Regions from separate parts of the Tardiphaga sp. 813_E8_N1_3 genome, predicted to be linked through region 2. Evidence: predicted binding sites of a transcription regulator. Region 2 holds the regulator's gene; the other holds the start of a gene.
The links. The regulator PhoB, encoded in region 2, activates phosphate uptake and scavenging genes when phosphate is short. The targets are predictions, from matches to a motif close to TGTCATNNANCTGTCAT.
Positions count from the first base shown of each region.

Region 1: the regulator PhoB is predicted to act here: its motif matches at 4,380-4,396, upstream of phnC (phosphonate ABC transporter ATP-binding protein).

Region 1 is NZ_JBPWQE010000001.1:4,593,337-4,601,029, forward strand. Features, by position in the region: gene AB8A33_RS21775 (glutathione binding-like protein) at 1-586, shown strand, start outside; gene phnE (phosphonate ABC transporter, permease protein PhnE) at 587-1,435, opposite strand; gene phnE (phosphonate ABC transporter, permease protein PhnE) at 1,432-2,316, opposite strand; gene phnD (phosphonate ABC transporter substrate-binding protein) at 2,397-3,335, opposite strand; gene phnC (phosphonate ABC transporter ATP-binding protein) at 3,447-4,256, opposite strand; gene AB8A33_RS21800 (chloramphenicol acetyltransferase) at 4,481-5,131, shown strand; gene AB8A33_RS21805 (alpha-D-ribose 1-methylphosphonate 5-triphosphate diphosphatase) at 5,128-6,315, shown strand; gene AB8A33_RS21810 (DUF1045 domain-containing protein) at 6,396-7,097, shown strand; gene zigA (zinc metallochaperone GTPase ZigA) at 7,102-7,693, opposite strand, start outside.
Region 2 is NZ_JBPWQE010000001.1:5,287,784-5,295,476, reverse strand. Features, by position in the region: gene AB8A33_RS25090 (ATP-binding protein) at 1-188, shown strand, start outside; gene AB8A33_RS25085 (hypothetical protein) at 248-499, opposite strand; gene pstS (phosphate ABC transporter substrate-binding protein PstS) at 631-1,641, shown strand; gene pstC (phosphate ABC transporter permease subunit PstC) at 1,795-2,793, shown strand; gene pstA (phosphate ABC transporter permease PstA) at 2,795-3,640, shown strand; gene pstB (phosphate ABC transporter ATP-binding protein PstB) at 3,637-4,464, shown strand; gene phoU (phosphate signaling complex protein PhoU) at 4,493-5,206, shown strand; gene phoB (phosphate regulon transcriptional regulator PhoB) at 5,298-6,002, shown strand; gene AB8A33_RS25050 (GcrA family cell cycle regulator) at 6,235-6,744, opposite strand; gene AB8A33_RS25045 (aspartate aminotransferase family protein) at 7,192-7,693, shown strand, end outside.

The DNA of each region.
Region 1 (7,693 bases), 690 kb from region 2:
AGCCGGCCGTGCTGCGCAATTCCTCGAGGTCGATCCGCTGAGCAAGGAGGTCCTGACCGATGGTTCGGATTTCCGCAGCGTGAACCCGCTCGGGCTGGTGCCAACGCTGCGCACCGACGATGGCGCGATCCTCACCGAGAACGCCGCGATCCTGCAGCATGTCGCGGAGCGATTCCCGCAGTCGCCGATCGCGGCTGGCTCAGGCCTGGAGCGGAGCCGGCTGCAGCAGTGGCTCTGCTTCATTGGCACCGAATTGCACAAGGGATTTTTCGTGCCATTGCTCGCCAAGAAAGCGCCGGCCGAGATGAAGGCCTATACGCTGCAGAACGGCCAGTCGCGGCTGACCTATCTCGAGAATCACCTCACCGGACGTGAGTTCCTGCTCGACAGGTTCAGCGTCGCGGACGCCTATCTCGTCACAGTGCTGAACTGGACGATGGTATTGCCGGAGGTGGATCTGAAAAACTGGCCGGCGACCAAGGCCTATCACAAGCGCCTGCGCGAGCGGCCGAGCATCGTGCGCGCCGTCGCTGAAGAGTTCGAACTGTTCAAGGCTGAACAGGAGCGCCACAAGGCGGCGGCGTGATCACGCCACCGCGCGGCGGCCGATGATGGCAAAGCGCAGTCGGCTGGAGATCCAGTCGATTGCCGCCACCGCGACGAGGATCATCAGGATCAGGAACGAGACCTTCTGCCATTCCAGCACGCGGATCTGTTCGGCGAGCTGAAGACCGATACCACCCGCGCCGACGATACCGATGATGGTGGCGGAGCGGGTGTTGGACTCGATGAAATACAGCACCTGACCGGCAATCACCGGCAGCACCTGCGGCATCAGGCCGAAGCGAATCTCATGCAGCGCGCTGCCACCGGAAGCGCGGATACCTTCGACCTGCTTCTTGTCGGCGGCCTCGATGGCCTCAGAAAACAATTTGCCGAACGCGCCGAAATCCGAAATCGCGATTGCCAGCACGCCGGCGAACGGGCCAAGACCGACGACATTGATCCAGACCAGCGCCCAGATCAGCGTGTCGACGCCGCGGATCGAATCCAGAAAGCGCCTGACCGGAAAGCGCATCCATGCCGACGGAATGACGTTCCGTGCGGCGAGCAGACTGACCGGCAGCGCGAACACGGCTGCGAGGGTCGTGCCGAGCAGCGCGATCGACAGCGTCTCCCCCATCGCGTGCAGATAGGCAGGCAGCGACGAACCGGGATTTGGCGGGATCATCATCATGGTGATCCAGCCGAGTTCGCGCAGGCCGGTCCACATCCGCGCCGGCGAGAAATCGAGTTCATTGAGCCCGAAGATGAACAATGCCAGCGCCGCGACCAGGATAGCGGGCACACCGGCGCGCGACGCCATCGGGCGGTTGAAGACATCTGGATAGCGCCCGCGCAACGCGGGGGTGTTGATATCAGGCTGCCGGCTCATGACCTGGCTTCCTTGCCGAACAGACGGCCGCGCAACCAACCGGTCCCGATGTCGATGACGAAGACCGCGACGATGATCATCAGCAAGATCGCACTGACGTCGGAATAGTAGAACTTTCTGACGGCAACGACGAGTTCCTGACCGATGCCGCCGGCGCCGACGAAGCCCATGACGGACGCACCGCGCACATTGATCTCGAAGCGCAACAGCGTGTAGCTGGCAAAGCCGGCCGCGACCTGCGGCAGCACGGCAAAACGCATGCAGTCGACCCAGCCAGCACCGGTCGAGCGAATGCCTTCCACCGGCTTCATGTCGATATTCTCGACGATCTCTCCATAGAGCTTGCCGAGCGCCCCAACGCAGTGGATCGCAATCGCCAACACGCCGGCCATCGGGCCGAGGCCGAAGGCGATGACGAAGATCAGCGCGAACACGATGTCCGGCACGGTGCGGCAGAATTCCATGAAGCGGCGCACGGCAAAGCGCAGTGGCACCGAGGGCGCGGTGTTCTCGGCCGCGAGAAAATTCAACCCAAAGGCCAGCACGGCACCGATCAGCGTGCCGACATAGCTGATCAGCACGGTCTCGCCGAGCAGCGACAGCCACTTCTTCCAACCCCAGAACCACTCATTGACGTCGGTCCACACCCGGGTGCCAGCCTCGAGCGTGAAGATACGATCGAAATAGCTGCCGAAATTGCCGATCTTCTCGACGAAGGTCCTGAGATTGACCTCGGCCCCCAATGCCGCAACGAACAGCGCCGCAAAGCAGGCCACGACGACAAGCGTCGTGCGTAACCGCCGGCGCGCGACCGCCTTGCGATAGGCGTCGTTCAGCGCGGCGAGCTGCGGAGCCGGAAGGATGGAAACGGCGGCGGACATGATGTGCGGGCCTATCTGGGATCAGACACAGAAAAGGAGCCGGACCATTTCTGATCCGGCTCCCTTCAATGATCAGGCGATCAGGACGCCTTCTTCTTGCGAAGTGCGTCGACGAACTTGATCAGGTCGATGGTGGCGTCCCAATCCTTGGTGGTCGCGGCGTGGAAACCCTTCTTCTGGCCATCCGATAGCTTGTCGAATGCGGCCTTGTCCTTGGTCGGCGCGTCGGTGAAGGCCTTGGCGATAGCAACCTTCAGCTCTTCCGGCAGGTCCGAGCTATAGGCATAGGGACCGTTGATGATCGGGGCCGACTTGTGGATGATGCGGAAGTCTTCCTTCTTCATCGCCGAGCCGTCGGCATTCTTCAGCATGCCCTTGGTCAGCATCTGCTGCAGTGTCGAGTCGTTGTCGTTGGTCCACTGGTTGGCGGCGACATCGACGGTGCCCTGCGACAGCGCGAGCATCGCGTTTTCATGGCTGCCGGTGAACACCACTTTGCTGAAATAGGTGTCGGCATCGGAGATGCCCATCTTGTCCAGTTCGAAGCGCGGTACGTTGTTGCCCGAGGTCGAGTTCGGATCGACGAGACCGAGGTTCTTGCCCTTCAGATTGTCGACCGACTTGTAGGGGCTCGACGCCTTGACGAAGAACACCGAGTAATAGCCAGTCGAGCCATCGATATTGATGTCGTTGGCAAACGCATCGGTCTTGACACCGGTGAGACGGGCGCGTGCGAACGAGGCCGAACCGTAGCTCGCGATATGGATATTACCGGAGCGCTGGCCTTCGATCACGGCTGCATAGTCATTGGCGATGCGCAGGTTGACCTTCACGCCGAGCTCTTTCGACAGATAGGCGACGAACGGCGCCCAGCGCTCGGTGACGCCCGAGGCGTTCTCGGCGGGAACGACGGCGAAGGTCAGTTCCGGATACTTGGCCTTGTAGTCCTGGGCCGAAGCCGAGGTGGCGGCGAAAGCCAGCGCAGCAGCGCTGAGCAGAATGGAGCGACGGTTGATCATGACAATCCCTGTTTTGATCTGAGGTGAAACGTTTTCTTGGCAGAAGGCGCGTCTATCGCGGCGATGCCATCGTTACGATGACGTCACCACGATAATTTCAACGCACTGCAATCACGCGACGGCAGCAACACCGTATTCGGGAACGCGGGTGGACGTCGGCATATGCGCCGATCCCATCACCTCGTCGGCTTCGAGATCGTAGAGTTCGCGGGCGATATGTTCGGTGAGCGCGGAGGGCGCGCCATCGAACACGACGCGGCCGGCGGACATGCCGATCAGGCGGTCGCAATAGGTGCGCGCCAGATCGAGCGAATGCAGGTTGCACATCACGGTGATGCCGAAGTGCTTGTTGATGCGCAGCAGCGCATCCATGACGATGCGAGTGTTGCGCGGATCCAGTGACGCGATCGGCTCGTCCGCGAGGATGATATCGGGCTGCTGCACGAGGGCGCGGGCGATGGCGACACGCTGCTGCTGACCGCCGGAGAGCTGGTCGGCGCGCTGCGAGGCATATTGCGCCATGTCGAACTGCTCCAGCGCCGACATCGCCAGTGCACGGTCGTCCTCGGGCCACATCTGGGTCAGCGAGCGCCACTGCGGCATATCGGCCAAGCGGCCCATCAGCACATTGGTCAGCACATCGAGACGGCCGACGAGATTGAACTGCTGGAAGATCATCGCCGAGCGCGCACGCCACTTGCGCAGATCGCGGCCCTTGAGCGCGGTGACGTCCACGCTATCGAACATGATGCGCCCATCGGTCGGCTCGGCCAGACGATTGATCATGCGCAGCATGGTCGACTTGCCGGCGCCGGAGCGACCGATCACGCCGACGAATGCGCCGGGCTTGATCTCGAACGACGCGTTATCGACGGCAGCCTTGGCGCCGAAACGGCACGTCAGCTTATCCACCACCAGCATGAGGCACTCCAATGACAATAGACATCGCCACCGGTAACGCCCGCGTTTAACAATGATGTGACATGTGCCCTGCGCATACGGGTTATCGTCATTGCGGGAAAAACAAGCCCGAATTCATGCTGACGTCACGACACCGTCACGAAACCGACCGAAGAGGTGCCCGCGCGCCAGCGCACACTCTGATATATCACCCACCGATTCCTCTTCCGTCGCACGAGCGTCACATGGCTGGAAAACAACTCTCGCTCACGCCTGCGGTCGATCCCACCGCTAAACTCGTCGACACCAAGCTCGGCGCCTATACTGAAGTCGGCGCGCGCACGATCCTCAACGAAGTGACGATGGGCGACTATTCATATGTCGTGAATGACGGCCAGATCACCTATACGACGATCGGAAAGTTCTGCTCGATCGCGGCGATGATCCGGATCAATCCTGGCAATCACCCGATGCACCGAGCGACGCAGGCGCACTTCACCTATCGCGCCAGTGCCTATTTCCCCGGTGAAAGCGACGACGCCGACTTCTTTGCCTGGCGACGCGAACATCACTGCACGATCGGCCACGATGTCTGGCTCGGCCATGGCGCCATTGTGCTGCCCGGCCGCAGTATCGGCACAGGTTCTGTGATCGCCGCCGGTGCCATCGTGACCAAGGACGTCGCCCCCTATACGATCGTTGCTGGCAATCCGGCGCGGCCGGTGCGGCGGCGATTTTCGGAAACTGTGGAAGACGGGCTGATGGAGCTCGCCTGGTGGGACTGGGAGCACGAGATGCTAAGACAGGCGCTGCCGGATTTCCGCAAGCTCCCGGTCGAGGATTTCTTGAGCAAGTATAAAGGCGTCAAGGCGCCCAGGCAGATGGCAGTGACATGACGGATATCTTCATCGACGGCGGACGCACTTTACTCGGCCAGGACATCGCCGAGACCTCGCTGCAGATTGGGGGTGGCGTGATTGCGGACATCGGATCGGATGCGCCCCATGGCGCGCTCGGCCTCGATGCGTCCGATCTGCTGGTGCTGCCGGGAATCGTCGACCTGCATGGCGATGCCTTCGAGCGGCAGTTGATGCCGCGCCCCGGCGTCGACTTCCCGGTCGATGTTGCCTTGATCGACAGCGACCGGCAGGCCATCGCCAACGGCATCACCACGGTGTTTCACGGCACCACATGGTCCTGGGAGCCGGGCCTGCGCGGCGCGGAGAACGCCCGCAAGCTGCTGGATGCCATCGAGATGCTGCGGCCGCAGCTCGCATCGGATACGCGCTTCCATCTGCGGCAGGAGACGTTCAATCTCGACGCCGAAGATGAGATCGTTGGCTGGCTGCAGGCCGGCCGCATCGATCTGCTCGCCTTCAACGATCACATGGACATCGCCGGCATCTCAAAGCCGGCGAAGCGCGCGCGGATGGTGGAACGTACCGGGCTCAGCAGCGATGCCTTCGATCAGCTGGTCGATCGCGTGCTGTCGCGCACCGATGAGGTGCCTGCCTCGATTGCCCGCCTCGCCAAAGCGGCGAACGCTGCCGGCGTGCCGACGCTTTCGCATGATGACGCAACCCCTGCGATGCGCGACGACTTCCGCAAGCTCGGCGTCAATATCGCCGAATTCCCGATCAACGTTGAAACCGCACAAGCCGCGGCCGCGGCCGGCGACTTCATCGTATTCGGCGCACCCAACGTTGTGCGCGGCGGCAGCCACACCGGCTGGACCAAGGCATCCGACATGATCGCCAAGGGCCTCTGCTCGATTCTCGCCTCCGACTATTACTATCCCGCGCAACTGCTGGCCGCGTTCCGGCTGCTCCATGACGGCATTCTGTCGCTGCCGCAGGCTTGGGCACTGATCTCGTCTGCACCAGCGAAAGCTGCCGGTCTCACCGACCGTGGCGAGATCATCGAAGGACGCCGCGCTGATTTGCTGCTCGTCGATGACAGCATCGCAATGCGTCCGCGCATCGTCGCCGTGATCGCGCAGGGCAACCTCGTGCATCTGACCGATGCCACAAGGCTTCAGCCGGCGCGTGCCATACACCGCAAAGCTATTGCAGCGGCGTAACGCGGCTCCTCTCTTACTTGAGCATGATCGTTCCCGAAAACCGGCATCCACTTTTCGGGATCATGCTCTATGGTGCGGCCATGAATGAATTCCCGCGCTACGCACTCTATTACGCCCCCGACGCCGACAGTGCCCTCGCCCGCTTCGGAGCCGAGACCCTCGGCTACGATCCCTTCACCGGCAATGACGTGCTGGTGCCCGCCGATCTCATCAGGCAGGCGCCGGACTGGCCGGCTGTCATCAAGGACCCACGCAAATACGGCTTTCATGCCACGCTGAAGGCGCCGTTCTCGCTGGCGCCGGAAGCTACCGAAGCCGACCTGATCGCGACCTTCGATGACTTCGCCCGGATGCCCCGCGCTATCCCGAAAATCTCACCGGTGGTTCGTATCATCAGCGGCTTCACGGCTGTCGTGCCGGATGGGCCCTCCCCTGAGCTCGCCGCATTAGCGCAGACTTGTGTCGAAGGATTCGAGGTGTTCCGCGCACCGATGACGCCGGAGGATCGCGCACGGCGCAAACCGGAGAACCTAACGCCGCGACAGGTCGAGCAGCTGGATCGTTTCGGCTATCCCTATGTGCGCGACGACTTCCGGTTTCACATGACGCTGACCGGACGGCTTCCTCCCGAACGCAGCACAGCGGTGCTGGCGATGCTGCAGCAGCGGTTCGCGACACTTGATCTCACATCACTGCGGATTGACCGCATCGGCCTGTTTCGCCAGACATCTGCGACGTCGCGCTTCCAGGTGCTGTGCCACGCGCCGCTGACGGCGACTTGACGCGTCACGAGGACGCCATCTCGTCGGCCCGTTTCCAGGCCGGAAATGGATCGGCGAGCCCGGCCCAGCCGGCGATATCCATGCCGGGCTTACCGGACACGAGGCAGGCATCGAGCCGACGGCGGATATCGCTCTCGTCCATGTCGGAACCGATGAAGACGATCTCCTGCCGCCGGTCGCCATAGATCTCGTTCCAATTCTTCTTCAGCGCCTGCCGCCAATACGGATCGTCCGGCCAGCGATCGGCAGGCACATTGGCCCACCAGAAGCCCATCCCTTCCGTGCGCACGATGGCGCCGGCCTGGCTGAGTTCGCCGACCCATTGCGGCCGTGTCGCCAGCCAGAAATGCCCCTTGCTGCGGATCACGCCGGCCCAGCTCTCGCGCAGGAAGGCCTGAAACTTCACGGGATCGAACGGCCGTCGCGCGCGATAGACGAAATTCGTCACGCCGTATTCTTCGGTCTCCGGCACGTGGTTGGTAAAACCATACAGCTCCTTGTACCAGAGCGGATGCTGCTGCGCCTTTTCAAAATCAAAGCGTCCGGTATCGAGCACGCGGTCGAACGGCACATCGGCAAAGTTTGCTTCGATAATA
Region 2 (7,693 bases):
GGGTCGATGTCGGCGACAGCCGCGCACAGGGCGGTACGGGCCTCGGCCTCTCGCTGGTGAAACACATCCTGAACCGGCACCGCGGCCGGCTGCTGATCGAAAGCGTGCCGAAGAACGGCGCGACTTTTACCGCCGCCTTTCCGCAGGTGAAGACGCCGCCGACGCCTCCCGCCTCCGCAGCGTCCTGACGCCTTAAACTCTCTTCGTTCTCCTGCGCCCGTCGGGGCCGCCCTTGGGCGGTCCCGCATCACTGCGCTTCGCTCAGACGGTCAAAAAAGGCCTTGGCGGGGGTGGTGCGGCATTGCGTCCGATCACCCTCAATATCGTGCCCGCCGCTGTCATACGCGCGCATGACAGCGAGGCCGGATTCCGCCTGCTGAAACATATTGTTAACCCCTGTGACGGTCGATTTTGACGGCCTGGCATGCCCCTTATGGCAGGGCATTTTCGGTGTTATTTGCACGGTAAAATTATCCGCGGAGGAAGAAAAACGAAGCATTTACAGATGCTTGGCGCCGTCATCCAAGTGTCATGGAACTATCATAAAAGCACAATCGACCACCCCTAAACGGGCGGCGTGAGCACAACTGGCGCATCCGGCGCGGTCGCTCACGAGATTGGAGACATCCCATGAAATTCCTCAAAGCGATCGTCGCTGCCGGCCTCGTTGCCGCCTCGACCTCGGCATTTGCCGCCGACATCACGGGTGCCGGCGCAACCTTCCCGTTCCCGGTCTATTCGAAGTGGGCCGACGCCTACAAGAAAGAGACTGGCAATGGTCTGAACTACCAGTCGATTGGTTCGGGCGCCGGCATCAAGCAGATCCAGGCCAAGACCGTGACTTTCGGCGCCACCGACGCGCCGCTCAAGGCTGAGCAGCTCGAGAAGGACGGCCTGGTTCAGTGGCCGATGGTGATGGGCGCGATCGTTCCCGTCGTGAATCTCGAAGGCATCGCCTCGGGCGAGCTGGTTCTCTCCGGCGAAGTGCTCGGCGACATCTATCTCGGCAAGGTCACCAAGTGGGATGACGCTGCCATCGCTAAGCTGAACCCGAAGCTGAAGCTGCCTTCGGCTGCCATCACCGTCGTTCGTCGTTCGGACGGTTCGGGCACCACCTTCAACTTCACCGACTATCTGTCGAAGGCCTCGGCTGACTGGAAGACCAAGGTCGGCACCGGTACGGCTGTCGAGTGGCCGGTTGGCGTCGGCGCCAAGGGCAATGAAGGCGTTGCCGGCAACGTTGGTCAGACCAAGAACGCCATCGGTTATGTTGAATATGCTTACGCCAAGCAGAACAAGCTGACCTATGCCGGCCTCGTCAACAAGGCTGGGAAGACCGTGCAACCGACCGTCGCTGCCTTCCAGGCTGCTGCTGCCAATGCCGACTGGGCCAAGGCTCCCGGCTACTACGTGATCCTCACCGACCAGCCGGGCGAAGCGTCCTGGCCGATCACTGCGGCGACCTTCATCCTCATGCACAAGACCCCGACCGACAAGACGGCGTCGGCTGAAGCGCTGAAGTTCTTCAAGTGGTCGTTCGAAAAGGGCGACAAGGCTGCCGAAGAGCTCGACTACATCCCGATGCCGGACTCGGTCGTCAAACTGATCGAAAAGACCTGGTCGGCTGACATCAAGAGCTGATCTGGTGTGTGGGCGGAGGAGAGGGGCATCTCTCCTCCGTTTGCTGCAGGGCTGAATTTCTTCTCTTTTCTTCTTCTCTTCTGACTCCGCGCCCTGACAAGCCCCTCCAGGGCAATGCGTTTTGGGGTATTGTAACAATTACAGGGGACTGGCGTGGCAGACATGGCCGTACAGAGCTCTTCGATGGACGCTGCCGGACCTTATGATCGTGCGAAGGCGCTGAATGCCTTCAAGACGGGGGACCAGGCGTTTTACTGGATCACCCGCATCTCGGCGCTGTCTGTTCTGTTTATTCTCGGCGGCATCATTCTGTCGCTTATCGTTGGTGCGTGGCCGGCGCTCCGCGAATTCGGCTTTTCGTTCCTGACCACGCAGCGCTGGGCCCCGTCGGCTGATCCGCCGGTCCTCGGTGCACTCGGTCCGATCTACGGTACGCTGATCACCTCGGTGATCGCGATGGCGATCGCCATTCCGGTCGGCATCGGCATCGCGATCTTCCTCACCGAACTGTGCCCGAACTGGCTGCGCCGCCCGATCGGCATGGCGGTCGAGCTTCTCGCCGGTATTCCCTCGATCATCTACGGCATGTGGGGGTTCTTCGTGCTCGGCCCGTTCCTGGCCAACCACGTGCAGCCGTTCATGATCAATGCTTTCGAAGGCGTCCCGGTCCTCGGCGTGATCTTCGCCGGCCCGCCGTCCTATCTCAGCCTGTTCAACGCGTCGCTGATCCTCGCCATCATGGTGCTACCCTTCATCACCTCGATCTCGGTCGATGTGTTCAAGACGGTGCCGCCGGTGTTGAAGGAAGCCGCCTACGGCGTCGGCTGCACCACCTGGGAAGTCGTCCGCAACGTCGTCATCCCCTATACCCGCGTTGGTGTAATCGGTGGCGTGATGCTGGCGCTCGGCCGTGCGCTCGGTGAAACGATGGCGGTGACCTTCATCATCGGCAACTCGTTCCGTATCACAGGCTCGATCTTTGGCCCGGGCACCACGATCTCGGCAGCCATCGCCAGCGAGTTCGCGGAGAGCGACGGTCTGCATCAATCGGGTCTGATCCTGCTCGGCCTCCTGCTGTTCGTGCTGACATTCTTCGTGCTCTCGGCAGCGCGCCTGATGCTGCTACGTCTGGAAAAGAAGGCGGGCAACTAACATGAACCCGATTTACGCATCCCGCCGTCGCCACGATACGATCATCCGCCTGCTCTGTGTCGGTGCCGCCCTGTTCGGCGTCACCTGGCTCGCGCTGATCCTGTTCACGCTGTTCTACAACGGTCTCGCTGGCATTAGCCTGCAGATATTCACCCAGAACACGCCGCCGCCCGGCTCCATGGAAGGCGGCCTGCTCAATGCCATCGTCGGTTCGGTCATCATGACCGCGATCGGCGTCGGCATAGGCGCACCGCTCGGCCTGTTTGCCGGCACCTATCTCGCTGAATACGGCAAGCACGACAAGCTCACCTCGGTGATCCGCTTCATCAACGACGTGTTGCTGTCGGCCCCGTCCATCATCATCGGCCTGTTCGTCTATGGTGCGGTGGTGGTTCCGATGGGCGGCTTCTCGGCTCTCGCCGGTTCGCTTGCGCTCGCCGTGATCGTGATCCCCGTCGTGGTTCGCACCACGGAAGACATGCTTGGTCTCGTGCCGAACCCGCTGCGTGAAGCGGCCTCGGCGCTCGGCCTGCCGCGCTCCCTGGTCATCAAGCGGATCGCTTATCGTGCGGCCCGTTCCGGTCTGATCACGGGCGTGCTGCTGGCGACCGCGCGCGTCGCCGGTGAAACGGCGCCGCTGCTGTTCACCGCGCTGAGCAACCAGTTCTTCAGTCTCGATCTCACCAAGACGATGGCCAACCTGCCGGTGACCATCAACAACTTCGTGCAGAGCCCCTACGAGTACTGGAAGCAGCTCGCCTGGAGCGGTGCCCTGATCATCACCTTGACCGTACTTGCCCTTAACATTGGCGCGCGCATTCTCGGCGCCGAGAGGACAGCAAAATGAGTGAGCTTTCTGTGTCGTCTGGCGTTCCTTCCGTCTCGATGCCGCCGCCGTCGGTCTTGCAGGGCGAGACCCGTCCCAAGGTCACCGTGCGCGACCTGAACTTCTACTATGGCGAACACCACGCTCTGAAGAAGATCAATCTGACGCTGATGGCGAACCGCGTGACGGCGTTCATCGGCCCGTCAGGCTGCGGCAAGTCCACGCTGCTGCGCATCTTCAACCGGATGTATGATCTGTATCCCGGCCAGCGCGCCGAAGGTCAGCTCATGCTCGACAACCAGAACATTCTGGATCCGAAGCTGGACCTCAACCTGCTGCGCGCCCGCGTCGGCATGGTGTTCCAGAAGCCGACTCCGTTCCCGATGACGATTTACGAAAACATCGCCTTCGGTATTCGCCTCTATGAAAAGATCTCCAAGTCGGAGATGGACGTGCGCGTCGAGAAGGCGCTGCGTGGCGGTGCGCTCTGGAACGAAGTCAAGGACAAGCTCAACGCGTCGGGCCTCAGCCTGTCGGGCGGTCAGCAGCAGCGTCTGTGCATTGCGCGCACCATCGCGGTTCGGCCGGAAGTCATCCTGTTCGACGAGCCGTGCTCGGCGCTGGATCCGATCTCGACCGCGAAGATCGAGGAGCTGATCGACGAGTTGAAGGATCAGTACACGATCGCGATCGTCACCCATAACATGCAGCAGGCTGCCCGCGTCTCCGACACCACGGCCTTCATGTATCTCGGCGAGTTGATCGAGTTCGATCAAACCAACAAGATCTTCACGTCGCCGACCGACCGCCGCACCCAGGATTACATCACCGGCCGCTTCGGCTGACGCGACATATTCGCGGGAGGATTTAGATATGGCTTTTGAACACACCACCAAGGCTTTCGACGACGATCTGCAGGAGCTGACCCGTCTCGTCGCCGAGATGGGTGGCCTCGCGGAACGGCAGATCGTCGAATCCGTCGACGCGCTGATCCGCCGGGACGTCGCACTCGGTGCACGCGTTGTCGCCACCGACGCCGAGATCGACCAGTTGCAGCGCACGATCGAAGAGCGCGCCGTGCTGACCATCGCCAAGCGCCAGCCGATGGCTGTCGATTTGCGCGAGATCGTCGGCGCGCTGCGCGTCGCCACCGATCTGGAGCGGATCGGCGATCTCTCCAAGAACATCGGCAAGCGCGTCAATGCACTCGACAGCGATTTCCATCCGCTGAAGCTGATCCGCGGCCTCGAACACATGACCGACCTCGTGACCACCCAGGTCAAGGCCGTGCTCGACGCCTATGCCGCACACGATCTGCCCGCCGCGATGACGGTGTGGAAGGGCGACGAGGAAATCGACGCGATCTGCACCTCGCTGTTCCGCGAACTCCTTACCTATATGATGGAAGACCCGCGTAACATTTCGTTCTGTATCCACCTGATGTTCTGCGCCAAGAACATCGAGCGGATCGGCGATCACGCCACCAACATTGCAGAAACCGTGTTCTACATGATCGAGGGCCAGCAGATCCTCGACAAGCGCCCGAAGGGCGACATGACCACATTCGCGAATGCGCCGACGGTCTGAAGCATGATCCGGAAAAGTGGAAGCCAGTCTTCCGCAAGGATCATGGCCTAAAGGCTTGTCGGACGTCACTGAGGATATTGACCATATGGCTGTGAATGCACGCATTCTGGTGGTGGAGGACGAGGAAGCCCTCACGACGCTTCTTCGCTACAACCTCGACGCCGAAGGCTATGATGTTGAAACTGTCGCGCGCGGCGACGATGCCGACACCCGCTTGAAGGAGCGGGTGCCGGATCTCGTGGTGCTCGACTGGATGCTGCCGGGTCTGTCCGGCATCGAACTGTGCCGCCGCCTGCGCGCGCGGCCCGAAACCAAGGCATTGCCGATCATCATGCTGACGGCGCGCGGCGAAGAGAGCGAGCGTGTTCGCGGTCTCGCCACCGGCGCCGACGACTATATCGTCAAGCCGTTTTCGGTGCCGGAGCTCCTGGCCCGCGTGAAGGGTCTGCTCCGTCGTGCAGCTCCCGAGCGTCTCGCCACCGTGCTCGCTTTCGGCGATATCGAACTCGACCGCGACAAGCGCCGCGTTGTGCGCTCAAGCCGTCCGATCGATCTCGGTCCGACCGAATATCGCCTGCTGGAGTTCTTCCTGGAACATCCGGGCCGCGTATTCAGCCGCGAGCAGTTGCTCGACAGCGTCTGGGGCCGCGACATCTATATCGACGAGCGCACCGTCGACGTGCATATCGGCCGCCTGCGCAAGCTGCTCAATCCCGCCGGTGAGCCCGATCCGATCCGCACCGTGCGCGGCGCCGGCTATGCGCTGGACGACCGGTTCGACAAGGCGGCGGAGTAACAACACACGCTGTGTCGTCCCCGCGAAGGCGGGGACCCATAGCCTCCGTCTTCTCGGCTCTATCCAGGACGCCTGCGAATACGCCCCAACCACTCTTTCGGTGGTTATGGGTCCCCGCCTTCGCGGGGACGACACCGAGTGTCAACGCAAGCGCCCCGGCAATCACCATCCAAAACAAAAAAATGCCCGGCTCATCACCGGGCATTTTCATTTGGTTTAGATATCTTCCAGCTCAGCGCGTGGGCTTCGGTACCGCGCGGCGGCGGTCGCTCGCCGGCTGATAGGCGATGCGCGAGTGATGTGCGCAATAGGGGGCGCCAGCCAGGGCCCTGCCGCCGCAGAAGTAAAAATCCGCGCTCGACGGATCGCCGATCGGCCAGTGGCAGGTGGCATCGTTGAGCTCGACCAGCGACAGGCGCTGGCTGATCGGTACGATGTTGTCATAGGCGATCGGATCGGGCTCCGCCTCGATCTCGTAATTATGGGCCAGCGCGGTGTTGCCGCGGGCCATCGGGCGGGCGACGCGTACCATCTGCTGGGCCGGGCGCGCCTTGCGCTGCCGCGGAGCTGCCGAGGAGGGGCTCTTGGCGCGGCCGGACAGGCCGAGACGGTGCACCTTGCCGATCACGGCATTGCGGGTCACGTTGCCGAGTTCCGCGGCGATCTGGCTGGCGGAGAGGCCGCCTTCCCAGAGTTTCTTCAACTGTTCGACGCGATCGTCGGTCCATGTCATTACCGTCATCGCCATTTTCCCTTCGTAAGCGCCAGAGCACCGGTCAGCGCTGCGAGTTGAGACTTCAAAAATCCCTGCGGTCAGAATCCCTTAGCGCTCACCGGGCGCGAATTTCGCGTCCGGCTGTTACGCCGCACTGGATGTGTCATTAAAAGGTCTACCGCCGCACGAGATGTCGTATCCGACGAGACAAAAGCTACAATATGCCGTGACTCGCGCGCAAGAGTCGGGCATGCCGCGTCCACATGCTTCTGCAAATAAAGCTGCAAAATCGGCTTTTTCTGCGACTCCGTGTGACTCGAAAGCCGCAGTGCGCGGTTGACAGTCTTCACAGCACACATAGAATAATGCCCACGTGCCGCCCGAGAAGGGCGGCACGTTTCGTTTCTAGGGTCCGTTGTTCGATTTCGCACAATTGTCATCGACGCGGCCGCAGTCTTTTCGATCGGATCGGTTATGACCAGCAACGCAACGTCTTCGCCCCTCTCTCAGGCCCACTTGCTGCCTGTTTTCGCGCGTGCGGATGTCGCTTTCGAGCGCGGTGAAGGCGCGTGGCTGATTGGAACCGACGGCGAGCGCTACCTCGATTTCACCAGCGGCGTTGCCGTGAACGCACTTGGCCATGCGCACCCACATATGGTCGCCGCATTGCAGGAGCAGGCCACCAAGCTCTGGCACATGTCGAACCTGTTCAAGAGCCCGGACGGCGAGCGCCTCGCCGCGCGGCTGTGCGAACAGAGCTTTGCCGACTTCGTGTTCTTCGCCAATTCGGGTGCGGAAGCGATGGAATGCGCGATCAAGGTGACCCGCCACTATCATTTCTCCAAGGGCCACCCCGAGCGCACGCGCATCATCACCTTTGAAGGCGCGTTCCATGGCCGCACCCTCGGCACGCTGGCGGCGACGGGCGCCGCGAAATATCTCGAAGGCTACGGCACGCCGCTCGACGGCTTCGACC